Linked DNA regions of Blastococcus saxobsidens DD2. The protein of the gene in region 1 binds, or shares a complex with, the protein of each later gene. Links are inferred from orthologs where the notes say so. Each region holds a gene or a part of one and is shown on either strand. Other genes may lie near its edges.

Region 1 (4,140 bases):
TTCGTGGTGCTGGCCGGCCTGGGCTTCGGACCCGGGCCGCAGCAGCTGGCGGCCACGGCCGGAGGGACGGTGTGGCTGGCGGTCCTCGTCGCCACGGTCCCGTTGGCCCGGACCGTGGCCGGCGCCGAGATGGCGGAGGAGAGCTGGGACGTGCTGCGCGGGCTGGTCGCCCCGAATGCGCTCTTCGCCGGCAAGCTGCTGGCGACCTGGGGCGCGCTCGCCCTGACCTGGGTGCTGGCCGGCGCCCTCGTCGCCGTCCTCTTCGAGGTCCCGGTGCCTCCGGCGGCGATCTACGGCGGTGCCCTGGGCACGCTGGCGCTCGCGGCGCTGACGACGACGTTCGGGGTGCTCGTCGACTCCGGTGCCCGCCGGGGCGGGCTGCTGGCGGCCCTGATGCTGCCCACCGGCCTGCCCGTGCTGCTCGCCGGGACCCAGTTGACCGTTTCCGCGAGTGCTGTGCTCCCCTGGGGCATCCTCATGACCCTGTACGCGGGCGCTGTGCTGACGGCCGCCTGGGCGGTGTTCCCCGTCCTACTCGAGGAGTGATCGGATGGCATCTCCCTCGGCCGGCACGGCCGACCGCATCCACGGCGCAGCGGCCGTGGTGGTTGCAGCGGTCGCGGTGATCCTCGCCCTGGTGGTGGCACCGACCGACACCGTGCAGGGTGAACCGCAGCGGCTGATGTACGTCCACGTGCCTGCGGCGTGGCTGGCCTACCTCTCGTTCGCGGCGGTGCTCGGCGCGAGCGTGGCCTATCTGCTGACCCGGGACCTGCGGTGGGACCGTCGGGCTCAGGCCGCCGCGGAACTCGGCGTCGGCATGACCGCGTTGGCGATCGCGCTGGGCAGCATCTGGGGCCGGCCGGTGTGGGGCGTGTGGTGGGTCTGGGACCCTCGCCTGGTCACCACCGCCGTGCTGCTCCTCGTCTACCTGGGCTACCTCGGGGTCCGCGGCCTGGGGGACGACCGCGCCGCCGGGGCCCGTCGTGCGGCGGCCGTGGGGATCGTCGGGTTCGTCAACGTGCCGGTCGTGCACTTCTCGGTGGTGTGGTGGCGCACCCTGCACCAGCCGGCGACCGTGCTGTCCCCGGACCCGGCGCCGATGGACCCGTGGATGGCGGCCGCTCTGGGGGCGGCCGTGGCGGCCTTCACGCTGGCCGGGGTGCTGGTGGTGCGGCGCCGGCTGCGGGTGCTCGCCTCGGCCGACGCCCCCGCCGCCCCCGGGCCGGCGGGTGCTCCGCCGCAGGGCGCAGCCGCCCTCGGACCGACCGAGGCGCTCGTCGTCGTCCCGAGGACGCGCCGGTGAACGGCTGGGAGTGGGTGGTGGGGGGCTACCTGCTCACGGCGACGACCTGGACCGCGTACTGGTACTGGACACGGCCGGGGCGGGGACCCCGGTGATCCGCAGCGACGGCGAGACCGCCGAGCGTCCACGCCGGCAGATGCCCGTGCGGCTGCTGCTCGTCGCGGGCGTGGTCCTCGTCGCCGTCGGGGTGCTGGCGGTCGGGGGGCTGCAGGGCAGCCTCGTCTACTACCGGACGACCAGCGAACTGGTCGCCGATCCGGAACTGGTGGGTGAGCGGGTACGGCTCGGCGGCCTCGTGGTGGCCGGGTCCGTCGCCACGACGGCGGACGGAGTCCGGTTCGAACTCACCGACGGGGTGCACGACCTGCCGGTCGTCAACAGCGGGCAGCCGCGCGGCGTCTTCCAGGAGGGGCAGGGCGCCGTCGTCGAGGGCACCCTCGGTGCCGACGGCGTCTTCCGTTCCGACGTGCTCCTGGTCAAGCACGACAACGAGTACCGGGCTCCGGTGGGCGGGGCCGCCCGCCCGGCGGAGGACGGCGGATGAGGCACCTGCTCGGCCCGTTCGGTCTGATGCTGGGCCTGGTGTGCTCCGCGGTCGCCTGCGCGGCCTGGGCGGCGACCGCCCGGCGAGGTGACGGCGGCGGTGCGGGCCGATGGGGGAGGATCGGCACCGGAGGATCGCTGCTGGGCGCCGCCGTCGCCGTCGCCGTCATGGTCGACGCCCTCGTCCAGCACGACTTCTCCGTGCGCTACGTCGCCGAGAACGGCGGTCGGGCGGTGCCGCCGTACTACACCGTCATCAGCCTGTGGGCGGCGCTCGAGGGCTCGCTGCTGCTGTGGCTGCTGGTGCTCACCGCCCTGACCGCGCTGGCGGTGGTGCGCGTCCACCCCCGGGCGGGGGACCTGCACCCGTGGGCGATGTCGGTGCTGTCGGCGCTGGGTGCCTTCTTCTTCGCGCTGGCCCTGTTCGCCGGTAGTGCCTTCGACCGGGTGAGCCCGGTACCGGCCGACGGGCCCGGACCGAACCCGCTGCTGCAGGACCATCCCCTGATGGGCCTCCACCCGCCCCTGCTCTACCTGGGCTACGTGGGCATGGCCGTTCCGTTCGCCTACGCGGTCGCCGCCCTCGTCACCGGGCGCACCGGGCCGGCGTGGGTGGCGGTGGTCCGCGCCTGGACGCTGACCGCCTGGGCCTGTCTCACCGCCGGTGTGGTCATGGGCGGCTGGTGGGCCTACGAGGTGCTCGGCTGGGGCGGCTACTGGGGCTGGGACCCGGTGGAGAACGTCTCGGTGCTGCCGTGGTTCACCGCCACCGCGCTGCTGCACTCGATCATGGTGCAGCGGCGGCGGGCGACGTTGCGGCTGTGGAACCTCACCCTGGCGATCGCCACGTTCGTCCTCGTCCTCTTCGGCACCTTCCTCACCCGCAGCGGGGTGGTCGAGAGCGTCCACGCATTCACCCGGTCGACGATCGGCCCGGTGCTGCTCGGTTTCCTCCTGGCCGTGGTCCTGGGTGCCGGGGCGCTGTTCCTGTGGCGCTCGGACCGGTTGGGCGACGACGACCCGCTGCTGGCGACGGTCTCCCGGGAGACCTCCTTCCTCGCCAACAACCTGCTCCTGGCCGGTCTGGCCTTCACCATCCTGCTGGGCACCACCTTCCCGATCGCGGTGGAGGCCCTCACCGGGGACCGGCTGAGCGTGGGCGCCCCCTACTTCACCCGGATGACGGTGCCGCTCGCGCTGCTCGTCGTCCTGCTCATGGGACTGGGACCCCTGCTGCCGTGGGGCAGTGCCCAGGGTCGGCGCCTGGCCGGCCAACTGCTGCCCTCGGCGCTCGCCGGCCTGGCCACGATCGGCCTGCTGGGCCTGTCCGGGCTGGACGGGGTCGGCGCGCTGCTCACCTTCGGCCTGGCGGTGTTCGTCGCCGGGGCGACCCTGACCCGGGTGGTCCTGGACGTGCAGCGGACGAGAACCCTTCGGCCGGGCCGTCTCGCCGGCACGGTCGGGCGGACCCTGGCCCAGCACCGGCGGGCCTACGGCGGGCTGCTCGTGCACCTGGGCTTCGTGCTCGCGGCGGTCGCGGTGGCCGCGTCCTCGACCTACAGCAGCTCGGCCACCCGGCAGCTGGCCGTCGGAGACACCGTTCGGGTCGGGGAGTGGACGGCGACCCTGCAGGAGGTGCGCCGGTCGGCCGACGAGCGGCGCATGTCGGTCGCCGCCGACCTGCTGCTCCGCGAGGACGGGCGCGACGTCGGGGTCCACGCCCCGCGGCTGAGCATGTATCCCTCGCTCAGCCAGGCGGTCGGATCCCCGTCGGTGCGGACGACGCTCACCGAGGACGCCTACCTGGTCCTCACCGAGGTGGACCCGGACGCCGGCACCGCCACGGTGCGCCTGGTGGTCAACCCGATGGTGGTGTGGCTGTGGATCTCGGTGCCGGTCATGGTCGCCGGTGCGGGAGTGGCCGCCTGGCCCGTCCGGCGGACCGTCCCACGGGATGCGGAACGGCTCGAGAACCGCGTGGGAGCGACCGACGTCGAGGAGATACGGGTATGACCGAACCGGCCGACAGCCCGCCCGCCCCCACCCGCCGGTGGCGCCGGTGGGTCGCCGCGCTGGCGTTCGTGGTCGTCGTCGCCCTGGCCGGCGCACTGCTCGCCGCGCGACTGGGCGACTCCGCCGTGACGACCTCCGCGCTGATCGGTCAGCCCGCTCCGCCGCTCGTGGGCGACACCCTCGACGGCGGCCGCTTCGACCTCGCGGGCTGGGAGGGGCAGGTCGTGCTGGTCAACCTGTGGGCCTCGTGGTGCCAGCCGTGCCGCCGGGAACACCCC
Region 2 (4,332 bases), 1.1 Mb from region 1 along the record:
CGTCGGGCGAGCGCACGTCGACGAGGTTCTTCGAGCCGATAGAGGCGACGACCTCGTCGCGGAACGCGCGGATGGACAGGTCCGGCTCGGCGGCCTGGTACTGGATAGCCGGGCGCTGAGGAGCGTCATTCGACAGCGGGCGGCCGTCGAGTTCCCACTTCTTGCGGCCGCCGTCCATCAGCTTGACGTCGCGGTGGCCGTAGATCTTGAAGTACCAGTAGGCGTAGGCGGCGAACCAGTTGTTGTTGCCGCCGTAGAGCACCACGGTGTCGTCGTTGCTGATGCCGTGGGACGACAGCAGCGCCTCGAAGGCAGACTTGTCGAGGTAGTCGCGGCGCAGCGGGTCCTGGAGGTCGGTCTTCCAGTCCAGCTTGACGGCGCCCTCGATGTGGCCGCCGTCGTAGGCGGTGGTGTCCTCGTCGACCTCGACGAAGACGATGCCGGGCTGGCCCAGGTTCTCCTGGACCCAGTCGACGGTGACGAGCACGTCGTTACGGCTCATGGAGATCTCCTTCTGGTCGGATGTTCACATTTTCAGGCGGTGCACGCGGACATCCACAACCGGCGCCCGCGGACCGATCCTGCGCTCTCCGCTGCCGGCGCCGGTTCGAGATCCAGGCTACTACGATTGCGCCTAGTAGAGCCCGCCGCCGCCCCGGCCGCTGTCACTACTACCCACGTCCGTACTATCTACCTGCGTACTGCTGTTGACGTTGAGCACTCCCCTCCCCGGCGCCGAAGAAGGTCGAGGCTGACCGTGTCCCCCGCTTCCCGGCTGCCGTACGACGCCTGCCCTGCTGGGCGGCAGGCTCACCCGGATGCGGTGATCGAGCTGCACGGCATCGCGGTCTCGGTCGAGCGCACACCGGTCCTCCGGGACCTGACGCTCACCGTGGGAGCGGGCGAATCAGTGGGGGTGATCGGGGCGAACGGGTCGGGCAAGAGCACGCTGTTGCGCCTGCTGGCCACTCTTCTCTCCCCTACCGCCGGCACCGGTCGGGTATTCGGTTCGACGCTGGGCAGCCGTGAGTGCGAGAGGATCCGTCCTCGCATCGGCCTGATCGGGCACTCACCCGCGCTCTATCCCCGGCTGACGCTGGCCGAGAACCTGCGCTTCTTCTGTCGTCTGACCGGTGTCGATGTGTCGGCCGTCAGCACGGCCCTGGACGCAGTCGGACTGGGTCGGGCCGCGGACCGACCCGCGGACCGCTGCTCGCAGGGGATGCAGCGCCGGACGGAGCTCGCCCGCGCCATCCTCAGCACGCCTGCCCTCCTCCTGCTCGACGAACCGCACGCCGGGCTGGACAGCGGCTCGGCCGGCCTGGTCGATGCGGTCATCGACGACGTGTGCGCTCGCGGAGGTGCCGCAGTCGTCGTCTCCCACGATCGTGCCCGGCTCGACGCGGCCGTCGACCGAGTCCTGGATCTCCAGGCGGGGAGTCTTCACGACGCCCTCCCCTCGGCCACGCCCGTGCCCGCGCAGGCGGCCCGGTGACCCCGCCGCCTCCGGCACGGCAGGTCCTGGAGCTGGCCCGCAAGGACCTCCTCCTCGAGGGACGAGCCGGCGAGGCTCTGCTGGTCACCGCACCGTTCGGCGGGGTGGCGCTGTTGCTCGTCCCGCTCGCCATCGGCACCGACGTCCCCCTGCTGCGGTCCGTCGGCTACGGCATCTACTGGGTCGTGGTGCTTCTCTTCGGGGTGCTGGTCAGCCTGCGGCAGAGCACCGCGGACACAGCCGCGCAGGTGGCCCTGCTCCGGCTCACTGGAGTGCATCCCGTCGTCCGGCTGGCGGGGCGGGCGGCAGCCAGCGCCGTGCTCCTGCTGGCGTTCGAGCTGACGTTGCTGCCGGTCGCGGTCATGATCTACGACCCACCCCTCGACAGCTGGCCCTGGCTGCTCGCCGTCCTGCCGCTGGTCGCTGCCGGGCTGGCCGTGCTCGGCACCTTGGCCGGGGCTCTGGCGCAGGGACTGGCCGGCCGCACGACCCTCGGGCCCCTTCTGGTCTTGCCGCTCGCGCTTCCCCTGCTTCTGTCGGCCACGCAGGTGGCCGAGTCGGTTCGCTATGGCCGGGAACCGTGGAACTGGCTGGCCCTGCTGCTGCTCGTCGACATCGTCGCCGCACTCGCGGTTGCGCTCTTCGCTCGATCCCTCGAGGAGTTCTCGTGAGGTCCGTCTTTCGCCGGCTGACCGCCGTCACCATCGTCGCCATGGCCGGCGCTCTGGCCGCAGCGCTCACCGCTCCCCCCGACCGGCTGCAGGGCAATCTGCAGCGACTGATGTACGTCCACGTCCCGGCAGCGTGGCTCGCCTACCTCAGCTTTGCCATCACGTTCGGCGCCAGCGCGGCGTGGCTGTGGAAGCGCCGGGCGTCCCTGGACCGGCTCGCTTCGGCCAGTGCGGAGGTCGGGGTCTTCTTCACCGGACTCACCATCGCGCTCGGCTCCATCTGGGGGAAGCCGGTCTGGGGGGTCTGGTGGACCTGGGATCCCCGGCTGGTCACGACGGCCATGATGTTCTTCGTCTACCTGGGCTACCTGGCGCTGCGTCGGGCGACCGTGGATGCCACGGTGCGAGCGCGGCGGAGCGCCGTGTTCGGCGTCCTGGCCTTCGCGCAGATCCCGGTCGTCCACATGTCCGTGGTGTGGTGGCGGGCGGTGCACCAGCCGCCGACGGTGCTCAAGCCGGCGGCCCCCACGATCGACGAATGGATGCTCGCCGCCCTGCTGCTGAACGTCCTCGCCTTCACGCTGGTCTACGTCGTTCTGTTGCGCGCACGCATCCGGCTGGCGGTCGCCGAGGAGGCCTACGACGCCGCGCACGACGGGGCCGCCGGCGAGCTCGCCGGGGAGGCCGTCACCACCCCTGACTACCGGAAGGAGTTCCCGAACCATGTCTGAGTGGGCATGGGTGGCGCTGGGATTCAGCGTCGCCTACGGGGCCATGGGCGGCTACGCCGCCTGGTTGCGGCACCGGCTGAGCGAGGCCACCCGGCGGATCGAGAAGATCCGATGAAGCGATACCGCCTGCTGGCCGTCTCGGTGCTCGGCGTCGCGGGGATCCTGCTGGGCGTCCTCTTCGTCGGGAACATCAACGGGAACCTCGTGTACTTCCTGACGCCGCACGAGGCGCTCGCGCAGAAGGCCGACTTCGAGGACGGCAGGCGCTTTCAGATCGGCGGTCTAGTGCAGGACGGCAGCGTGGAGACGACGGACGACGGGCTGCGCTTCGTGGTCGTCTCCGGCCCCGCGGAAGTGCCGGTGGCCTACCGGGGGTCCCCCGCACAGCTGTTCCGCCCCGGCATCGGAGTGGTGATGGAGGGAGCCTGGGACGGTGACACGTTCCGGTCCGACACCATGATCATCAAGCACGACGAGAACTACCAGGCCCCGGACAGCGCCGAGGGTGAACCCGGCGACGGGGCGCCGTGACGGTCCATTTGGCAGATTCTCGAGCATCCGGCGCCCGGAAGCGGTCACCTGCGCGGGCCGGTCGGGCCTCGGTCGCCGCTGCGCTGCTCACCACGGCATGCACCAGCCCCGGTGAATCACCGAGCGGTGTCCAGTCCCAGGCCCAGGAAGGCGACCTTCCCCCGATGGCCCCGTGCCCGGAACCGCTGGAGGCGGGCGGCGGCGCGGGCACCCAGCTCCCCGACGTCACCCTGACCTGTCTGGGCCAGCCGACCGAACTGGCGCTACGGGAGCTGCCCGCGGTTCCGGTCGTCCTCACCTTCTGGGCGTCGTGGTGCGGGATCTGCCGCGAGGAGATGCCGGAGTTGCAGCGCCTCGCCGACGAGGTGGGGGACCAGGTGCTGTTCCTCGGCGTCAACGCCAAGGATGGGGAGCGGCCGGCGCGGTTCCTGCTGGACGACCTCGGCGTCACCCATGCCAACCTGTACGACCCATCGGGCCGGTCGCTCGATCTGCTGCCCAGCCCCGGGGTGCCCACCACCCTGGTCCTCGCCCCCGACGGAGAGATCGTCGACAAGGTCATCGGCGCGACGGACCAGGAACATCTGCGCACGCTGCTCACCGAGCGGCTAGGGGTCCAGCTCGCCGACGGCTCGTCCGCGGCCACCGACTGAGCAGCGCCGTCTGTGGATCTCCTACCGCTGGCCTTCCTGTCGCTGATCGCGGGCGTGGTGTCGTTCACCTCGCCGTGCGCGCTGCCACTGCTGCCCGGCTACGTCTCCTACGTGTCCAGCCTGGCTCCGCCCGTCGGCGTCCCGGCGGCCGCGACCGGTGGGACTACCTCTGCGCCCACCCGTGACCGGGTGCTGGCTGGGTCACTTCTCTTCGTGCTCGGCTTCACCATCGTGTTCACCGCCCTGGGTGC

What was found. Proteins that work in one complex are often made in the same cells at the same time.
Region 2: the proteins of BLASA_RS14020 (region 1) and BLASA_RS08550 are in contact, whole or in part, in a solved structure (PDB 8CE8), measured with the Escherichia coli proteins. The link is inferred for Blastococcus saxobsidens DD2 from one-to-one orthologs.

The regions. Positions count from the first base shown.
Region 1 is NC_016943.1:2,953,367-2,957,506, reverse strand. Bases 376-3,123 are described here. They hold BLASA_RS14020 (cytochrome c maturation protein CcmE), read left to right. Parts: upstream 376-1,397; coding sequence 1,398-1,850; downstream 1,851-3,123. Other genes in these bases: BLASA_RS14015 (heme lyase CcmF/NrfE family subunit), read left to right, coding at 1,847-3,123; ccsA (cytochrome c biogenesis protein CcsA), read left to right, coding at 551-1,306; BLASA_RS14030 (heme exporter protein CcmB), read left to right, coding at 376-546. In the rest of the region: more of BLASA_RS14030, read left to right, coding at 1-375; more of BLASA_RS14015, read left to right, coding at 3,124-3,862; BLASA_RS14010 (TlpA family protein disulfide reductase), read left to right, coding at 3,859-4,140. UniProt on the Escherichia coli protein: Heme chaperone required for the biogenesis of c-type cytochromes. Transiently binds heme delivered by CcmC and transfers the heme to apo-cytochromes in a process facilitated by CcmF and CcmH.
Region 2 is NC_016943.1:1,823,074-1,827,405, reverse strand. What follows is about bases 389-3,328. They hold BLASA_RS08550 (heme exporter protein CcmB), read left to right. Parts: upstream 389-1,491; coding sequence 1,492-2,166; downstream 2,167-3,328. Other genes in these bases: BLASA_RS08540 (cytochrome c maturation protein CcmE), read left to right, coding at 3,009-3,328; BLASA_RS26245 (hypothetical protein), read left to right, coding at 2,890-3,012; ccsA (cytochrome c biogenesis protein CcsA), read left to right, coding at 2,163-2,897; ccmA (heme ABC exporter ATP-binding protein CcmA), read left to right, coding at 758-1,495; BLASA_RS08560 (sulfurtransferase), read right to left, coding at 389-502. Also shown: more of BLASA_RS08560, read right to left, coding at 1-388; more of BLASA_RS08540, read left to right, coding at 3,329-3,428; BLASA_RS08535 (TlpA family protein disulfide reductase), read left to right, coding at 3,593-4,081; BLASA_RS08530 (cytochrome c biogenesis CcdA family protein), read left to right, coding at 4,094-4,332. UniProt on the Escherichia coli protein: Required for the export of heme to the periplasm for the biogenesis of c-type cytochromes.